4 regions of the Paenibacillus wuxiensis genome follow, and region 3 is predicted to be linked to each of the others. Evidence: predicted binding sites of a transcription regulator. Region 3 holds the regulator's gene; each other region holds the start of a gene.
The links. The regulator Rex, encoded in region 3, represses fermentation and respiration genes when NADH is low (regulators of the CRP and FNR family bind a similar motif). The targets are predictions, from matches to a motif close to TTGTGAAATATTTCACAA.

Region 1 (4,219 bases), on a different contig from region 3:
ATTTGCCTAGACCAAGCCCGAACGCCTCATCCATCCCGATGTGAATGCGCTTGGAACGCAGCGGCTTCGTTGACGCTACAATCATATCCTCAATGAATCGATAGGTCTCCTCTTCTCCTACAAGAAGGACGTCCTCTGTATCCTTCATCTCATTCGCATAGTCCCATTTCAGCGCCTGCGCCAAGTGACCAAGCGTCTGAATGCATGCCACTACCTCAATTCCGAACAACGCGGCATACTGGTCAATCTCATAGAGTTCCTCCGCGGTATAGCGTCCGCGCATGTAGCCGAAATACGGACGGCCTGGAACCTCATACGTATCTTCGGTATATATCATTGCGCCGTTCAAGCCCATTAACGCCATTGAGCGCAGCGTCTGCTTCATCATATGTACATTCGGAACTGCGTTCCGAGATGCATCAATCATCGTTCCGTTATACGTGAATTGCGGATGCTCTATAATATCGAATGGCTGCCCCTTGCGCAGCTGCTCAACGAACAAGCCCAGTGCACGGAAGAAATGAATATCCGACTCATAGCGGATCAAGCCTTCTGCACCATCCCATGCGGCACGAAGCGGCCCCTCTCCCTGCTCTACGCGAACTGTAGTGCCTTCTGTCCCCACTTCCACCTTCAATAATGACTTCAATTCGAGAATCCCTGGTAATACATGTTCGATACTGCCCGTAAAATGCAACTTCACAGCCAGATCCCTCCCCACGAGTTAGTTGGATACGCTTACAGATACAGCGAGGTATCGGTATCTTTTTATAGAATGCGAAATGCGGAAATAAATTTGTCACCCGTAGTTTACCACATCTATCTCCCGCGAAAGTGACAAGCCCGTGAATTCCTATGAAAAAAACGTCATATCGATGACGCAAAAAAGGCCTAGCCTCGATGGACTAGACCTTACCAATCTTCTTTTTCAACATCACTTGGCATGCTCTAATCCCAATACCCTCTAATGGACAGGTGCACTTGCACTTCCTGACGATGCCACCTTGTTTGCATTGCCCACTTCTTGCACATCCATTGATGTGTTTGAGACACCTGCCGCAGCTGCCTGCTTCTGCTCTTGCTGCGAACGCAAATATACTATATAGTAAGCCCCTGCAACGAACACGACGCCTCCAACCAAATTGCCTAGCCATACCGGCACGAAGTTCGTCAAATATTGTCCCCAGCTAAAATGACCCTCAAAGATCGCAGCCGGAATTACGAACATATTCGCTACAACGTGCTGGAAGCCAATCGCAACGAACGCCATCGTTGGGAACCATATTCCCATGATTTTGCCGCTGAAGCTCTTCGCTCCATAGGCGAGCCATACCGCAAGTGCAACTAACCAGTTGCAGCCAATCCCACTTACAAAGGCTTGAATGAAACTATCGTCCAGCTTATGCGCAGCCACATCTACCGTCTTCTGCAAATAAACGCCGGAGCCAGTCAAACCAACCACGTGACCGAAGAAGTATGCCACGAACAGCGCACCTAAGAAGTTGGCAATCGTAATGACGACAAGATTGCGAATGACCTCTACCGTGGATATGCGTCCCTTCATCCGAGCAAGCGGCACAGCCATCATATTCCCTGTCAACAGCTCACCCCCTGCTAACAAGACCAGAATAAGACCAACCGGGAACAGCGACGCTCCAATTAGGCTATTGATGCTCCCCCATTCCGCAGGTGCTCCAGCTGTTACACGTATATATAAGAGATAACCAAGCGCAATAAATGCGCCGGCAAGGAATCCTAGAATCATCATGGCGGACAATGGGTTCTTCGCTTTAATTGTTCCGGTATCTACTGTCGCTTCCGCAATTTGCTGCGGCTTCAAATATCCTGACATCGACATGACCTCCTGCTTATGCTTATTCGGATGCAAGCCCCATCATTTCCAAGGCCACACCCCATCCGCACCTACTCAGATACGAATAATTCCAGTTGGAATGTCAGCTGAACAGGTTGCAAATTCATTGTAACGGAGCCCCAATTCCGATGTTGTGCATTTTATCACAAAGTATATTTCAAATATTGTCCATTTTGCGTATAACCCCGTGCATATCCGATCTACGCAAAAAAGCCAGTAAGTCGCACAATCGACTCACTGGCCTTAAGCTGTATATGTTATTGACCTGCAATGTGAAATTATGCGCCGCGCTTTGCAACAATGCTCCGTGCAATGTGTACACCTGCAGCACCCGCTTGTGCGAGTCCACGCGTAATGCCCGCGCCGTCTCCACCGCAGTACAAGCCATCAATTTCAGACTCCAACGTCGTGTCCAGCTTCGGGCGAGCGGAGTAGAACTTCGCCTCTACCCCATAGAATAACGTATGCTCAGAAGCGATGCCTGGTGTTACGCGATCAAGCGCTTCAACCATCTCGATTAGACTCTTCATCGTATTATACGGAAGAACAAGACCTAAATCTCCAGCAACAGCTTCTTTCAAGGTAGGCTCCAAGAATCCTTCTTGGATGCGCTTCTCTGTAGAACGGCGGCCGCGAATGATATCCCCGTACTTCTGAACGATAATCCCGCCTCCGGACAAATCATTTGCACGCTTGCAGATTTCACGAGCGTACTCATTTGGCTTGTCGAACGGTTCCGTGAACTTGTGCGAGACAAGCAATGCAAAGTTCGTATTCGCAGAGCCAAGCTTCGGATCCTTGTAGGAGTGCCCATTGGCACACATGATCCCACTATGGTTCTCAACCACGACATGGCCAGATGGATTGCTGCAGAAGGTACGCACTTGTGTGCCGACAGACGTGTTGAACACGAATTTCCCTTCATACAGGTGCTCGTTGATTTCGCGCATGACAATATCCGATGTCTCCACACGCACCCCAACGTCCACTTGGTTGTTGTACATTTTCAAGCGGCGCTTCTTCAATATCTCCGTCAGCCATGCAGAACCGTCACGTCCTGGTACGATGACCACTTGATCCGCTTCATGCTTCTCGCCGCTCTTCAGTTCAATCCCCTTCACAATATAGCGTCCATCCTGCTTCTCTGTAACCAGATCCGCTACTTCAGTCTTATAGGCCATATCGATACGAGTCTTCAAATATTCATAAATGGATTTCAAAATCTCCAAGTTCTGTTCAGTGCCCAGATGTCGAACTTGTGCGCGAAGCAGCTTCAAGCCAGCAGAATATCCAAGCTGCTCAATACGGCGAACCGTTTCTGTCGTTGGATCGGTAATGTCCGTCGTCGCTCCATGCTCCAAGTTGATTGCATCTACATATTTAATCAAGTCCAGTACTTGCGAAGCTGGCAAGAAGTCTGTCAGCCAACCCCCGAACTCTGTAGTTACGTTAAATTTCCCATCACTATATGCCCCTGCTCCACCGAAGCCGTTCGTAATCGAACAAGCTGGAAGGCAGCCTGCAAAGTCCTTCTTCCCTGCCGCTGGAGGACACTTCTGAATCTTCTCCTCCAAAATCGGACAGTTGCGGCGATAAATATCATGTCCCTTATCTACAAGCAAAACCCTCAATTGCGGTGCCTTCAAAGATAATTCATAACAAGTGAAAATACCGGCCGGACCTGCTCCTACAACAATTACATCATATTTACTCATTGTTTCCTCCTCGATGCTCACGATGTCTCGGTCTATTTCTCTTCTATCCGATGAGCCTGCACCTATTTGGGCAAAAAAAATATCCCGTTACGTTCAGGTATGCCAAAGCATACCTACTCGTAGTCAGGAATTTACGGCTCCTGGTAGAGACCCCTAGACCTTATCTCTGGGATATACGAACAGGATAAACAAAAAAATGGCCAATCAATCCTTGCCACCCACTTCTGTGGGAGCAACCTTATTGTATCGAAATTTAGCGAACAAGTCAACATCATTCCCGCCCAATGTTCGTAAATTATTTCTAAATATCATTTTTCTTTACTTTGGTAAATGACATTATGGTCGAAATCCGAACATTAACAACACGTCCCCCTTGCTTAATGTCTTACTCTATCTCTCCCCCCAGCAAGGAAAGTACATATTAGTCAGGTTAATATCTACCCAAATCTAGGTTCTCGATATATCATTTACCTATATGATCTATCTCACAACAATGAATGGGCATACTGATTGGAGGTTCGCGTATGAACGCGCAGGAACCCCCCTACGGGGAAGGACTTATTATTGATAAGTTATATGTGACGAAGGGCAATTCCACACTGTTAGATGCGCTGAGCGTACAAATACATCC
Region 2 (4,219 bases), on a different contig from region 3:
ATATCGCCGCATCCCACGCTTTTCTCCAAGCACCATAATCCATCTTGCCCCGGAACTCGAACGCTACGCCGCGCGCAATAAGCGCCAACAGCAGCACGACGAATGGAATATAGAAGCCACTGAGCATCGTGGCATACCATTCTGGAAAGGCGGCGAACATAGCCCCGCCAGCTGTAATTAACCATACCTCGTTCGCATCCCAATAAGGGCCGATTGTGTTGATAATGATGCGTCGTTCATGATCCGTCTTCCCGAGGAATCTAGCGACCATACCTACCCCGAAGTCAAATCCTTCGAGGAAGAAGAATCCGACGAATAAGATGGCAACGAGTATGAACCATAACTCATTTAGCGATAGCATGTGTTACCTCCTTATCAAATGGATCGTAGTTCTCCATATCTTCTTCCTCCGGTTCTTCCAGCTGCTCATCTTTACGAATCACCTTGACGAACAGAACAGCGTCAATAATGGCCAGTACCGCATAAATGGTCGTGAATGCAATGAGCGAGAAGAGCAATTCTTCCGCTGTCACCGTCGGCGATATGGCGTCCTCTGTGCGCATGACTCCGAACACGACCCACGGCTGACGACCCATCTCGGCCATAAGCCATCCCGCCGAATTGGCGAGGAACGGAAAGGCGATCATGCCGACCATCAGCTTCAAGAACCAGGGGCGCTGCTCCAGCTTCTTCTTGCGGGACAATATCAGTCCGTAGATGCCGACAAGGCACATGAGCCCTCCTGCAACAACCATCATGCGGAAGCTCCAGAACGTCATCTTGATCGGTGGAATATAATTTCCTGGTCCGTATTTTTGTTCATAGCGCGCTTGAATTTGATTGATCCCTTCCACACTGCCGTTAAGCTTGTTGTACGATAGCAGACTGAGCATATATGGGACTTGGATTTCGAACGAATTCTCTTTCTTTTCTGTATCGATTTTGGCAAATAACGTGAACGGTGCCGGATCCTCGCTCGTATCCCAGAGCGCTTCGGCTGCTGCCATCTTCATCGGCTGAGAAGTGAGCAGATGCTGCGCCTGTGCATGCCCAATGTAGGCAACGATGATGGACGAAATCAAGGCAACGGTAATCGAGACGCGGAACGAACGGCGGAACATGTCCGGATTGTGTCCACGCAGCAGCTTCCAAGCACTGACGCCTGCCATGAAGAAGGCGCCGGTTGCGAATGCGGCGAACAGCGTATGCGGAAATTGCAGCCACAATTGCGGATTCGTAATGAGTGCGAAGAAGTCGCTCATCTCTGCCCGTCCGTTGTTGAATTCATATCCGACAGGCGCATGCATGAACGAGTTGGCGGTCAAGATCCAGAACGCGGACAATACGGTACCGATCGAGACAATCCAGATGCAAGCGAGATGAACGCGCTTCGATAAGCGATCCCAGCCGAACACCCATAAGCCGATGAAGGTGGATTCCATAAAGAAGGCGAGCAGCCCTTCAATGGCAAGCGATGGCCCGAACACATCACCGACGAAGCGGGAATAATTGGACCAGTTCATCCCGAACTGGAACTCCTGCAAAATGCCGGTGACGACGCCAACTGCGAAGTTAATCAGAAATAATTTGCTCCAGAACAAGGCTGCTTGCTTGTAAATCTCCTTGTCCTTGACGACATAGAGCGTCTCCAAAATAGCGATTAAAAACGCCAGTCCAATCGTCATAGGGACGAAGATGTAGTGGAATAACGTTGTTGATGCGAATTGGATTCGCGCGAGAATGACTTGATCCATGTAGACCTCCTTGTAAAACATGTGTGATCGTCGTTCAAAAAGAGAACTTCGTTTGTGAGCTTCCTAAAATGTGAATATCTTCACGTTATGGAGTGCTGGTTGCGGCACCAACTATCAATCGGTCGATAGAAAAGCTTTAAGTAAAGAGCATGACGAGGCTGAATGTGCATCGTTATACACTTCGTTCACACTTACTTTCATGGAACTGCTAACCCGACAAGTGATGTTCTCACGTTCAGCCTTATCATAGAGCAGAGTGGATGGGGTGTCGCCATCCACTTCAACGGGGGGGAATCATCCATGTTCAAGAGACTGACACAGAGTTGACAACGTTTCGATGAAATCGAGTCATCTGAGAGTCCGTAGGGGAATGATATACTTATTTATATGTGATAAAAATCACAGATTATAATAGTAAGAGGTGTATTCCTATGTGGCAACCGGATCGTTCCAGCAATCAACCACTATATCAGCAGATTGCCGCATATATTGAGCGCAGCATTTATAACGGTGAATTTACTCCGGGAAGCGTCCTTCCATCGGAACGTAAATTTGCTGAGCAAATACATGTTAATCGAAGCACTATCGTTCAAGCCTATGAAGAGCTGCGTGCAGCAGGCATTATCGAGAGTATGGTCGGCAGTGGTACTCGAGTAAGCAAGTCGAAGTGGGGGGCAGACTCTCAACAAACGCCAGATTGGCATCAATACTTAGATAACTGCAAGCTGGTACAGCCTGATCCGGTATACGCAGAACTAATTCGTTCCGCACTGGATTCGGGCAGCAACTGTATAGACTTTGCCAGCGGAGAATTGTCACCCGATTTGTCGCCAAATGAAGAGATGCGGACGCTATTGAGCGAGCATCTGCTGCATGAGGATATGAGCTACGACGATCCTCAGGGCTATGTGCCGCTGCGGGAGGTTCTGTCCACTTCTTTACACCAATATCGCGGCATTCGGACGACAGAATCATCGATTCTCATTACCTCTGGGTCTCATCAATCGCTCTATTTAATAACTCGTCGATTGCTTCAGCCTGGGGATGCGATCGCGATCGAGGATCCTTCCTATTATTATTCTCTGCCTATGTTTCACTCGGCGGGCTTGCGCTTGTTTCGGCTGCCTGTGGACGAGAAGGGAGTATGTCCGGAAGGGATATTGTCCTTGTATCGGGAGCACAACATACGGATGATATTCGTGAATCCGAATTATCATAATCCAACGGGCCGTGTGCTTGACCCCTCTAGACGGGAACAATTGCTTGAGATTTGCGGCAGCTTAGGCATTCCCATTGTGGAGGATGATCCGTTCAGTCTGACTTCCTTCACAGGCAATCCGCCGCCGACACTGAAGTCGATTGATACGAACAATACCGTCATTTATATTGGCTCATTATCCAAAATTGTAGCGTCTGGCCTGCGAATCGGATGGATGGTTGCCCCGCAATCTGTTATTACGCGGCTTGCTGCTGAACGACAGCAGATCGATTTCGGAATGAGCGTGCTGCCGCAGCGGATCGCCGCACGGTTGCTGTCGGAAACTTATTTTGACCGCCACTTGGCGCGGCTGCGGCAGGAACTCCTCAAGAAACGAAACTTGCTTATCGATGCGCTGGAGCGCGAACTTCCGGGGGAGGTGGCGTATTCCCTTCCGCAAGGAGGGCTGCACTTATGGTGTAAAGTAAAAACACCGATTCCTGATGCGAAATTGCTAGAGGAAAGCATAAAGCGAGGGGTTCTCTATAATCCCGGAACGGTCTACGGTTCAGAACCAGGGTATGTCCGGTTTACGTATGCAAGACCGCATGAGGAGGAAATTGGGTTAGGAATAGCACGATTTGCTCAAGCGATTCATGCATCCCAGCAGCGAAAAAAATGATTTATATCGGAGTATAAATTCACAAAAAGAAATGCAATTGGAAAGTTCCTCCTTTCTGATTGCATTTTTTTGTAATATTATAGAGAGGTAAGAACAAAGAAAGCGTTTACGTAGTTCGGCGCAGATGAGAGATTGGAGGGATGAAGAAGGAGGGACTATGCAATCCAATAACTACATGAGATGGAGGGAAATAATGAAGAAATCTATCTATTTGAAGGCGGTTTCGATGCTGCTCAGTTTGATGGTTGTGATGACTTCGACGCTTACAGTCGTTCAGCCTTCGAAGGCGTACGCTCAATCAAACGGGCAGGAGAATGTAAAGGTGGAGAATCACGATGTTGGCCCAATCCTATCTATTTCAGATAAGGGCAATGGGACTCTGCCGAGCGTTACAGATGTCGTGTATGACAAGGACGGCAATATCATTCCGAATCCAACTGGGGACTCCAATGAGGAAGCGGCTCGCCTTCTTGCGGCTGCTACATTTAGCGGAACGAATCTAGCTCTGCACAAGCAGGCCTTCTCCTCTGGCAATGAAGTGGATTATTTGGGGCCTGAGCTGGCTGTAGACGGCAAAGGGAATAC
Region 3 (4,219 bases):
GCAAACATTTAGGGATTCACTTGCAATATTTTTCACTCATTCATCCGCTGACCCAATTGTTCAAAGACAGCAAGAATGGTGCGCTTGTATTGCTACAGCAGCGTCTTCGCTTGTCAGGCAATGAAAAAGCGCTCGTATGGGCTGAAGGGATCGAGAAGCTGTTAACACAGCTTGTCGATGTTAAGGATCAATGGGATCGGCTGCATGAGCTGCTCTATCAAATGCTTCCTTCCATGAATGAAGCGGGGCAGGCGGAAGGCGGGCAAGCTGTTCTCCGGCTGCCATCTGGCAATCGTCCTGATGGATGGAGCTCCGTATCGGAGCTCGAAGGCGATATTCACACGCGTTTAAGTGATATTGTTCGTTCGGGGGAGAAGCTCGTTAATGAATGGAAGGATTATGATGATGATGAAGTGCAGGGCGTCACGGCTGATGTGACAGGTTTATTCAAGGACATAGGGCAGCTTCGCGATGAATTCCGTGAATTTATGCAAGGCAAGGATGCGGATACCGTGTACTGGATGGAAGGCAATCTCCAATACAAGCATAAATCAATGCAAATGTATGCGGTCCCTGTCGATGTAAGCGAAGCGCTGAAGCGATACTTCTTCGAGCCGAAGAAGAGCGTAATCTTAACTTCGGCTACATTGTCCGTTGATAAATCATTCCAATTCGTAGCTGAACAGCTTGGCTTGAAGGATGCGCAGCGGGATGGTCGTCTAAATACGGTCATACTTCCGTCGCCGTTCAACTACCGGGAACAAGCACTTGTTGTCATCCCGCGTGACTTCCCTAGTGTGAAGGGAGCATCAGATGCCAAGTTTAACTCGACGCTGATGCAGTCCTTGGCTGATGTAGCAAAGGTAACAGAAGGACGTATGCTTGTCTTATTCACGTCATACCGCATGCTGCGGGATGTGTATGAACCGCTGAAGGAGGCGCTTAGCCTGCATGGCATTCAAGTGCTGGGACAAGGGATTGACAGCGGCAACCGAAGCAAGCTGACACGTCGATTCCGAGATCAGCCGAATTCAGTCCTGCTAGGAACGAGCAGCTTCTGGGAAGGCGTTGATATTCCAGGAGATGCGTTGACATGTCTTGCGATTGTACGGCTGCCATTCCAGCCACCGAATCATCCACTCGTGGAAGCGAAGTGCGATCGGCTGAAGCGGATGAATCAGAATCCATTCCGCAAATATTCCGTCCCACAGGCTGTAATTCGCTTCAAGCAAGGATTTGGCCGCCTTGTGCGCACGACGCAGGATAAGGGTATTGTCATCATATATGACACTCGTGTAATAGAGACAAGCTACGGCAAACATTTTCTTTACTCGCTGCCTGGCCCAAAAATGGAGCATATGGCAACAGAACAACTTGTACCACGTATTGATACGTGGCTAGACCATAATCAAAGAGGCATTGGAGAGCGATGAGAGGGGCTTGTTCAGAATGAAAGCACTAAAGATATCAGAAGCTGTCGTTCGGCGATTACCCGTGTATTTACGTCATCTATTGGAATTGAAGCAGCGAGAAGTGCTCACAGTTTCTTCTCAAGATTTGGGACAGAAGCTGAACTTGAATCCTGCGCAAATTCGGAAGGATCTAGCGTATTTCGGCGACTTCGGCCGCAAGGGCATTGGGTATGATGTATCGTATTTGATTCAACAAATCAGACATATTTTGAAACTGGATCAAGTTATCCATGTTGGATTGGTCGGTGCAGGTAAATTAGGTCACGCACTCTGTAACTACACCGTATACTTGAAAGATAATATGAAGATCGTTGCAGTGTTCGATGCACAGGAATCCAAAATCAATACCGAGATAAATAACCTGAAAGTTCAGCCGATGTCTGACCTAATTACGACGGTACGCGAGAAGCAAATCCGTATCGGGATTATCACGGTTCCTGCTACAGAAGCTCAGTATGTAGCTGATCAATTTGTAGAGGCGGGAGTAGAAGCGATCTTGAACTTTGCGCCTGTCATTTTGAGGGTTCCTTCGAATATCCGTGTGCATACTGCCGATTTTACAACGGATTTGTTCAGTTTGGCCTATTATTTATCTGATAATGGAAAGGAAGTACCCGCCGAATGACACACCGAATCATTATTAAAAACGGCATGTTCGCCGATTTGTCTCCAACTGCGAAGCAGTCCTCATTCCATGGGTTCATGGTTGTTGAGAATGATCGCATCGTTCATATTGGATCGGAGCTGCCAGAGCAATATACAGCAGCTGATGCTGAAATCATCGATGGCAAAGGTCTATTTTTCATTCCAGGCCTTGTTAATACACACGGGCATGCTGCAATGTCTCTGCTTCGTGGGTATGGGGATGACTTGGCGCTTCAGACATGGCTGCAGGAGAAAATGTGGCCAATGGAAGGCAAGTTCACGGCCAAAGATGTCTATTGGGGAACAGCTCTGTCTGTGATCGAAATGCTGAAGGGCGGTACAACAACCTTCGTAGATATGTATGACTACATGGACGAAGTAGCGAAGGTATGTGAGCAATCCGGTATCCGTGCATCGCTTATGCGCGGTGCGATTGGCTTATGCCCAGAGGATGTACAGCGCGAGAAGCTGAACGAGGCGATTCAATTCGCGAAGGATTGGAATGGGAAGGGAGATGGCCGCATTCGTACGATTATGGCGCCGCATGCTCCGTATACTTGTCCTCCAGCCTTTATTGAGAGCTTCGTACAGGCTGCTCATGATCTGGATTTGCCATTGCACACGCATATGTCAGAGACAAAGGCAGAAGTTGAACAGAATGTGAAGGATTATGGACTGCGTCCGGTTGCGCATTTGGAGAAGCTCGGATTCTTCTCCCGTCCTTCCTTCGTTGCGCATGCTGTTCATTTGACGGACGAAGAGATTGAGACGCTTGCGAAGTATCAAGTTGCGGTGTCCCATAATCCAGGAAGCAACCTTAAGCTTGCGAGCGGTGTCGCTCGTGTTCCTGAGATGCTGCGTGCGGGTGTTGTTGTATCCTTGGGTACGGACGGTGCAGCTAGCAACAACAATCTGGATATGTTCGAAGAAATTCGCCTTACGGCCTTGATTCATAAAGGGGTGTCCGGCGATCCAACTGCGGTTCCTGCTGCAGAGGCGCTGCGCATGGGTACGATCTATGGCGCGCAGACCATTCGCCTTGACGATATTGGAGCCCTTGAAGTAGGCATGAAGGCGGACTTCGTTGCGGTAGATATTGATCAGCCTCATTTCCTGCCGCATACCGACTTGGTATCCCACATGGTATATTCAGCGTCTGCGAAAGATGTCAAGCATGTATGGGTTGACGGCAAGCAGGTTGTGAAGAATGGGGAATGCTTGACGATGGATGAAGAACGAATCCTTCGCGAGGCGCAGCAATGCTTTGATGGCTTGCTGGCAAGGTAGGCAGGAGGAGAGTTCATGCAGAGAAGACGCGTACGCCGGAGGTCGCATTGGAAGTGGTTGATTCCGGTACTCGTTCTCTTATTTCTAGTCGGATTGTTCTTCGCCACTTATCAGTATGTGCAATACATCAATAAGGACGAATGGGTCAAGGAAGCGGAAATAATAAAGCGGGCGAATGAAGCAGTGAAGCTCGTAAATGTGACAGAAGTGGAGAAGGGTGTATGGGATCAAGTCGTATACATGGTGCGGGGAACTGACGAACATGGTAAGGAGCAGACCGTGTGGGTACTCCCTGATAAGGTAACTCCTATGGCGGAATCAACCTCTAAAGAGACGATTCAAGCCCAGATAGAAGCCCAATATCCGGATGCGGATGTAATCCGCATTACGCCAGCATTTAAGGATGATCAATATGTATGGCAGGCATTGGTCAAACGCAAGGATGAACAAGGGGTTGTTCATTACTTCTATCATTTCTATTCATTTGCGAATGGTTCCTCAATAGGGGATGTCTATACGCTGCCTAATAAATAACATATTCAATGTTAGCCAATAACGAGTTATTGGCGATTTTGCAGCGCTGCTGCTTTGCATATGACGTACATATTGTACGCTATGCGAAGCAGCAGCGCTTTTTGTATTGGAGTAACTCCATTTCGATGGCAATCATGGTACACATTACATCCATAGTTGAAGTAACATATGTGATATACTCTTGATATATCAGAAAGAGATTACTAGGGGTATTGATATATATTTGCAACAGGAGGTTTCAGCATGGCGAAAAAGATTCGAATCATGCCTACTTTGCTCAT
Region 4 (4,219 bases), 320 kb from region 3:
CCTTATAATTTTTGCCGCTGTAGGTCGTTTGTGCGGGGTCTTTGGAGTAGTAAGAGTTCGAAAAAATTTCTGCATTTAGAGGAGTGCCTATTACTTTTTCGCCCACAATGATTTCATTTGTTTTCGAGTCGATGGCAACTGCAACATTCAATGCGCTGCCAATGCCTTTAACCGGTACATATACGTTGCCATTATACCTAATCGGTTGCAGTGCCAATCCTTTGTCATCATTGAACTGAACTGCCTTTCCATTCACCTTCACCTTAGCAGTGCTGTCCAAGTAAGCCTCAATCTTCTTCAGGTTGGTGCCTGCATACACGCCAGTGCCTAGGCCGACTAGTAATGCAGCGCAAGTTAGAGAAGCGACTACTGCTTTTCTCAATTCATCCCACTCCTTTTTATTCACACAAATGAAAGGAAATCATAGCTAGATAGTAGAGGAACAGAGATCTACAATCAATAGTTCTAATTGCTTATTATTCGAGCAAACTGTCACTTTCCCAGCGTAAAGAGGAAGTGATTATTGGGAGGAGAGAGTGTACAGATAAATAAAACGCTTGGACTACGAAGAGCCCAAGCGTTTGAGGGGGAGATATACTAGCTTTATTGTGCTTTTACGAATTCAGCAGATTTAATACCTGCTTGACGACCGAAGATAATGATATCTGCAACGGAGTTACCGCCGATACGGTTCTCACCGTGCAGGCCGCCGATGACTTCACCTGCCGCGTAGAGACCTGTTATAGCCTTACCATCCTTGGTTACAACTTCGGTGTTTGTGTTGACTTTTACGCCACCCATTGTGTAGTGGATACCAGGAGCAATTTTGATTGCATAGAATGGTCCAGCGGACAAGTCATTGTCCATACCTGTTGTTCTGCCGAATTCAGCATCTTTTTTGTCTTTCACAGAGCCGTTCCATGCATCAAGTGTAGCTTTGAGCTGGTCGCCCGGAACGCCCATTACTTTGGCCAAATCTTCAACCGTTTCACCTTGGATGACAAATCCCATTTTGTCGTATTGTTGAATGGCTTTGGCACGGGATTTCACGCCAGAATCAAATACAAGATAGGCTGCTTTGTCAGACAGTTTATTAATTGCTGCCGTTACGTTATCACGAGTATCCAGCTCGTTCGTAAATCGTTTGCCGTCTTTATCAACCAAGATCGCACCTTCACCGCGAACTGCTTCCCCGATAAGATAAGACTTCTCTTGCTGTACAGTAGGGTGAACCTGGATTTGATCCATATCTACAGTCACGCCGCCGAGCTTCTCAATCATCGTAATGCCGTCACCAGTGCTGCCGATTTGGTTCGTTGTTACGAGACCTTTCAAATCAGGGCGAACAGAGGAGATCATGTCCATGTTAGCACCATAACCGCCTGTTGTGACAACAACTGCGTTTGCGGCAATGTTCTTCTCATCCTTCTCTTCGAAGAGGACTTTAACGCCGTTCACTTTTCCGTCTTTTTCTGTAATATCAGTAACTTTCGCATTTACGAAAACCGGAATTCCTTTGGACTGTACATTCTTGACCAAGCCGCTGACGAGATATTGTCCAACAGCAGATCCGTCTTCAGGTCGATGTGTACGTTTTTCCTTCATACCGCCAGTAATCGTAAGGTTGTTCAAGCGAATGCCAATGGAATCCAACCAGTCGATTGCGCTTGCGGAATTGTCTACGAAGTAACGAAGCATTTCTTTGTCGTTCGTACCGTGACCACCTTTTAATGTTTGTTCGAAGAAGAGGTCGTTATTGTCTTCAATGCCTTGCTCTTTTTGGAACTTGGTTTGAGATGCATTCATACCCGAAGAGGATTTCATCGTATTTCCGCCGGCTGCCGGCATCTTTTCGAAAATAACCGGATTCATGCCTTTGGCTTTGGCCTCAAGAGCAGCAGTCATTCCCGCTCCGCCAGCACCGATGATGATGATGTCATATTTGTCTTTCAATTGATCGATAGGGGTATAGCTCGCTTTAGAAGCGCCGGACACAGCTTCTGTTTCTGGTTTCTCCGTTTTTGCTGCATTGTCTTGACCCTGCGTTTGGTTCCCGTTACTGCCGCATCCTGCGATGATAAGCATGATCGACAGAAGAAGAATCATTGTTGCTGTAGCTTTCTTTCTCATGTGAAACCCTCCACTTTCTATCTCTTTATAAATGAACATAGTTTCAATACCCAGAATAGCAATCAGACGAAGCAAATCAGATGTTGGGTGAGCTATGTACTCAATATCTCCGTTATTTTACGGTTATCTCTGGTGCTGTTCCGTACTGAAAGGGTATTTGTTTGATGCTCATTTCAATTTTAATCTATTATCAATGCAAAGATTGTGATGTATTTCACATTACAGGGTGATTTTTATCATATTTGTTCTGCGTAAATATTGGTAAATCGAATCGGAGGTAAATAGTGCTTAGCATATCTTGGAGTTAGGACGGTTCGATATAGGTGGTTCTAGCTTAGAAGTTTTGCTATAATGAGGGTTATATTATGAATTTCCCCCTATTATTCTTATGTAAGGTGATCACTCATTATGGCACTCTCATTTGCAAGATTAATTAAATGCAAACCCCCGATACCCTGACATTTCGATGATGTAATTGAGATTTCCGAAATTATAGGGGGAATGCAACTTGGCACAAAAAATCTCAACTCCATCATTGCTTTTGTTTATTATTCTTGTGGGATTTCCACAAATCAGTGAAACGATATACACGCCTTCCTTGCCGGATATTGCTAGTCAATTGCAGGCAAGCAACAACATGATTCAGCTTACGCTCAGCATTTATTTTCTTGGATTTGCGTTTGGTGTGTTTTGCTGGGGGAGGTTATCGGATGCAATTGGCCGACGTCCTGCTATGCTGTGGGGCATTTTCGTATATGGAATAGGCAGCCTGGGTTGCTATCTGTCAGGTTCCGTAGAATGGCTATTGGTAAGTCGGTTCATTCAGGCATTCGGTGCAAGTACAGGCTCGGTTGTGACGCAAACGATTTTGCGAGAAAGTATCGACGGTTCGAAGCGTCATGCTGTATTTGCTCAAATCTCAGCAGCTCTTGCCTTTACACCGGCTCTAGGGCCGCTGATTGGAGGCTGGGTCGACCAGTCGCTAGGCTTCAAGGCCGTATTTCTAACCCTTGTCGTGATGAGTGTGGCGATATTCGCGTACACGTTCGTTTCTTTGCCTGAGACGAGAGTTGCCACGACGACTTCGAATGTGAATACATTATCTGTCGTCAAGCGCCTCATTGCAGACGGCAGAGTATGGGCATTTGGTTTTCTAATCGGTGCAACGAATGGTATTCTGTTCAGTTACTATGCAGAAGCGCCTTTCGTTTTTATTGATTACTTTGAGATGACGCCTGGCATCTATGGCTTCTTTGGTATTTTTGTAGCGTTGTCTTCAATAATAGGAGCCATGCTGTCGAAAAGACTATTGTCCACCTACAAGCCAGAGCGAATCATACTGATCGGCTGTCTTGTAACCGCACTCGGTGCTGGAGCGTTGGTCGGCTTTACGCTTAGTGGATTAAGCTCGTCGCTGTTGTCCATGGGTGTATTTGTCGCCTGCGTCTTCATCCTTCTGCTTGGGATTGGTATGGCCATTCCGAACTGCCTAAGCTTAGCGCTAGTGCGCTACAGCGATGTATTGGGGACAGCAGGAGCTATTTTTGGATTAGGGTATTATCTCATCGTGAGTCTAATTACGAGCGGTATGAGCTATCTGCATAATGACTCATTAGTGACGATGCCTATGTACTTCTTCGTGCTGGCAGCTATTATGGTTATCGTGAGCAAACGAATTTCGAGAGAGTAAGCAATGTAAACGCATAGCAACTAAAAGTGTTACTGCATAGAACAGAAGGGGGTGTCCCAAAAGTCTAAAAAGACTTGGGACGCCCCCTTGTTTTCAAATATGTAAAACAAAAAGAAACCGTTCTTTAGTAAAATGGAAGTACCACCCACCATTTACGAAAGGAACGGTTTCTTTGTACATTCAATATAGCATGGATCAACTTTATCTGCCAATGGATTTGGAAGAAGACATTCCCCAAAATCATCTCGTTCGTATCATCAATCATGCGGTGAATCGCATAGACGATCAAATATTTGCAGCAGCTTATCCGGGCGGAGGCCGAAATAGTTACCATCCGAAAATGCTCACTAAAATTATCATCTACGCCTACACGCAGCGTACCTATTCTTCTCGCCAAAT

Region 1: the regulator Rex is predicted to act here: its motif matches at 2,005-2,022, upstream of ABN764_RS07535 (formate/nitrite transporter family protein).
Region 2: the regulator Rex is predicted to act here: its motif matches at 1,823-1,840, upstream of ABN764_RS21945 (cytochrome ubiquinol oxidase subunit I).
Region 4: the regulator Rex is predicted to act here: its motif matches at 2,333-2,350, upstream of ABN764_RS03320 (flavocytochrome c).

The regions. Positions count from the first base shown of each region.
Region 1 is NZ_JBEFZI010000003.1:276,809-281,027, forward strand. Features, by position in the region: gene ABN764_RS07530 (beta-N-acetylhexosaminidase) at 1-703, opposite strand, end outside; gene ABN764_RS07535 (formate/nitrite transporter family protein) at 965-1,852, opposite strand; gene ABN764_RS07540 (NAD(P)/FAD-dependent oxidoreductase) at 2,152-3,588, opposite strand; purine riboswitch at 3,689-3,787, opposite strand; gene ABN764_RS07545 (LytTR family transcriptional regulator DNA-binding domain-containing protein) at 4,113-4,219, shown strand, end outside.
Region 2 is NZ_JBEFZI010000009.1:286,749-290,967, forward strand. Features, by position in the region: gene cydB (cytochrome d ubiquinol oxidase subunit II) at 1-361, opposite strand, end outside; gene ABN764_RS21945 (cytochrome ubiquinol oxidase subunit I) at 345-1,754, opposite strand; gene pdxR (MocR-like pyridoxine biosynthesis transcription factor PdxR) at 2,186-3,634, shown strand; gene ABN764_RS21955 (discoidin domain-containing protein) at 3,828-4,219, shown strand, end outside.
Region 3 is NZ_JBEFZI010000001.1:419,062-423,280, forward strand. Features, by position in the region: gene ABN764_RS01955 (ATP-dependent DNA helicase DinG, 3'-5' exoribonuclease type) at 1-1,433, shown strand, start outside; gene ABN764_RS01960 (redox-sensing transcriptional repressor Rex) at 1,450-2,097, shown strand; gene ABN764_RS01965 (amidohydrolase) at 2,094-3,404, shown strand; gene ABN764_RS01970 (hypothetical protein) at 3,420-3,938, shown strand; gene ABN764_RS01975 (quinolinate synthase) at 4,182-4,219, shown strand, end outside.
Region 4 is NZ_JBEFZI010000001.1:735,148-739,366, forward strand. Features, by position in the region: gene ABN764_RS03315 (stalk domain-containing protein) at 1-382, opposite strand, end outside; gene ABN764_RS03320 (flavocytochrome c) at 604-2,130, opposite strand; gene ABN764_RS03325 (multidrug effflux MFS transporter) at 2,639-3,820, shown strand; partial or broken gene ABN764_RS03330 (transposase) at 3,993-4,219, shown strand, end outside.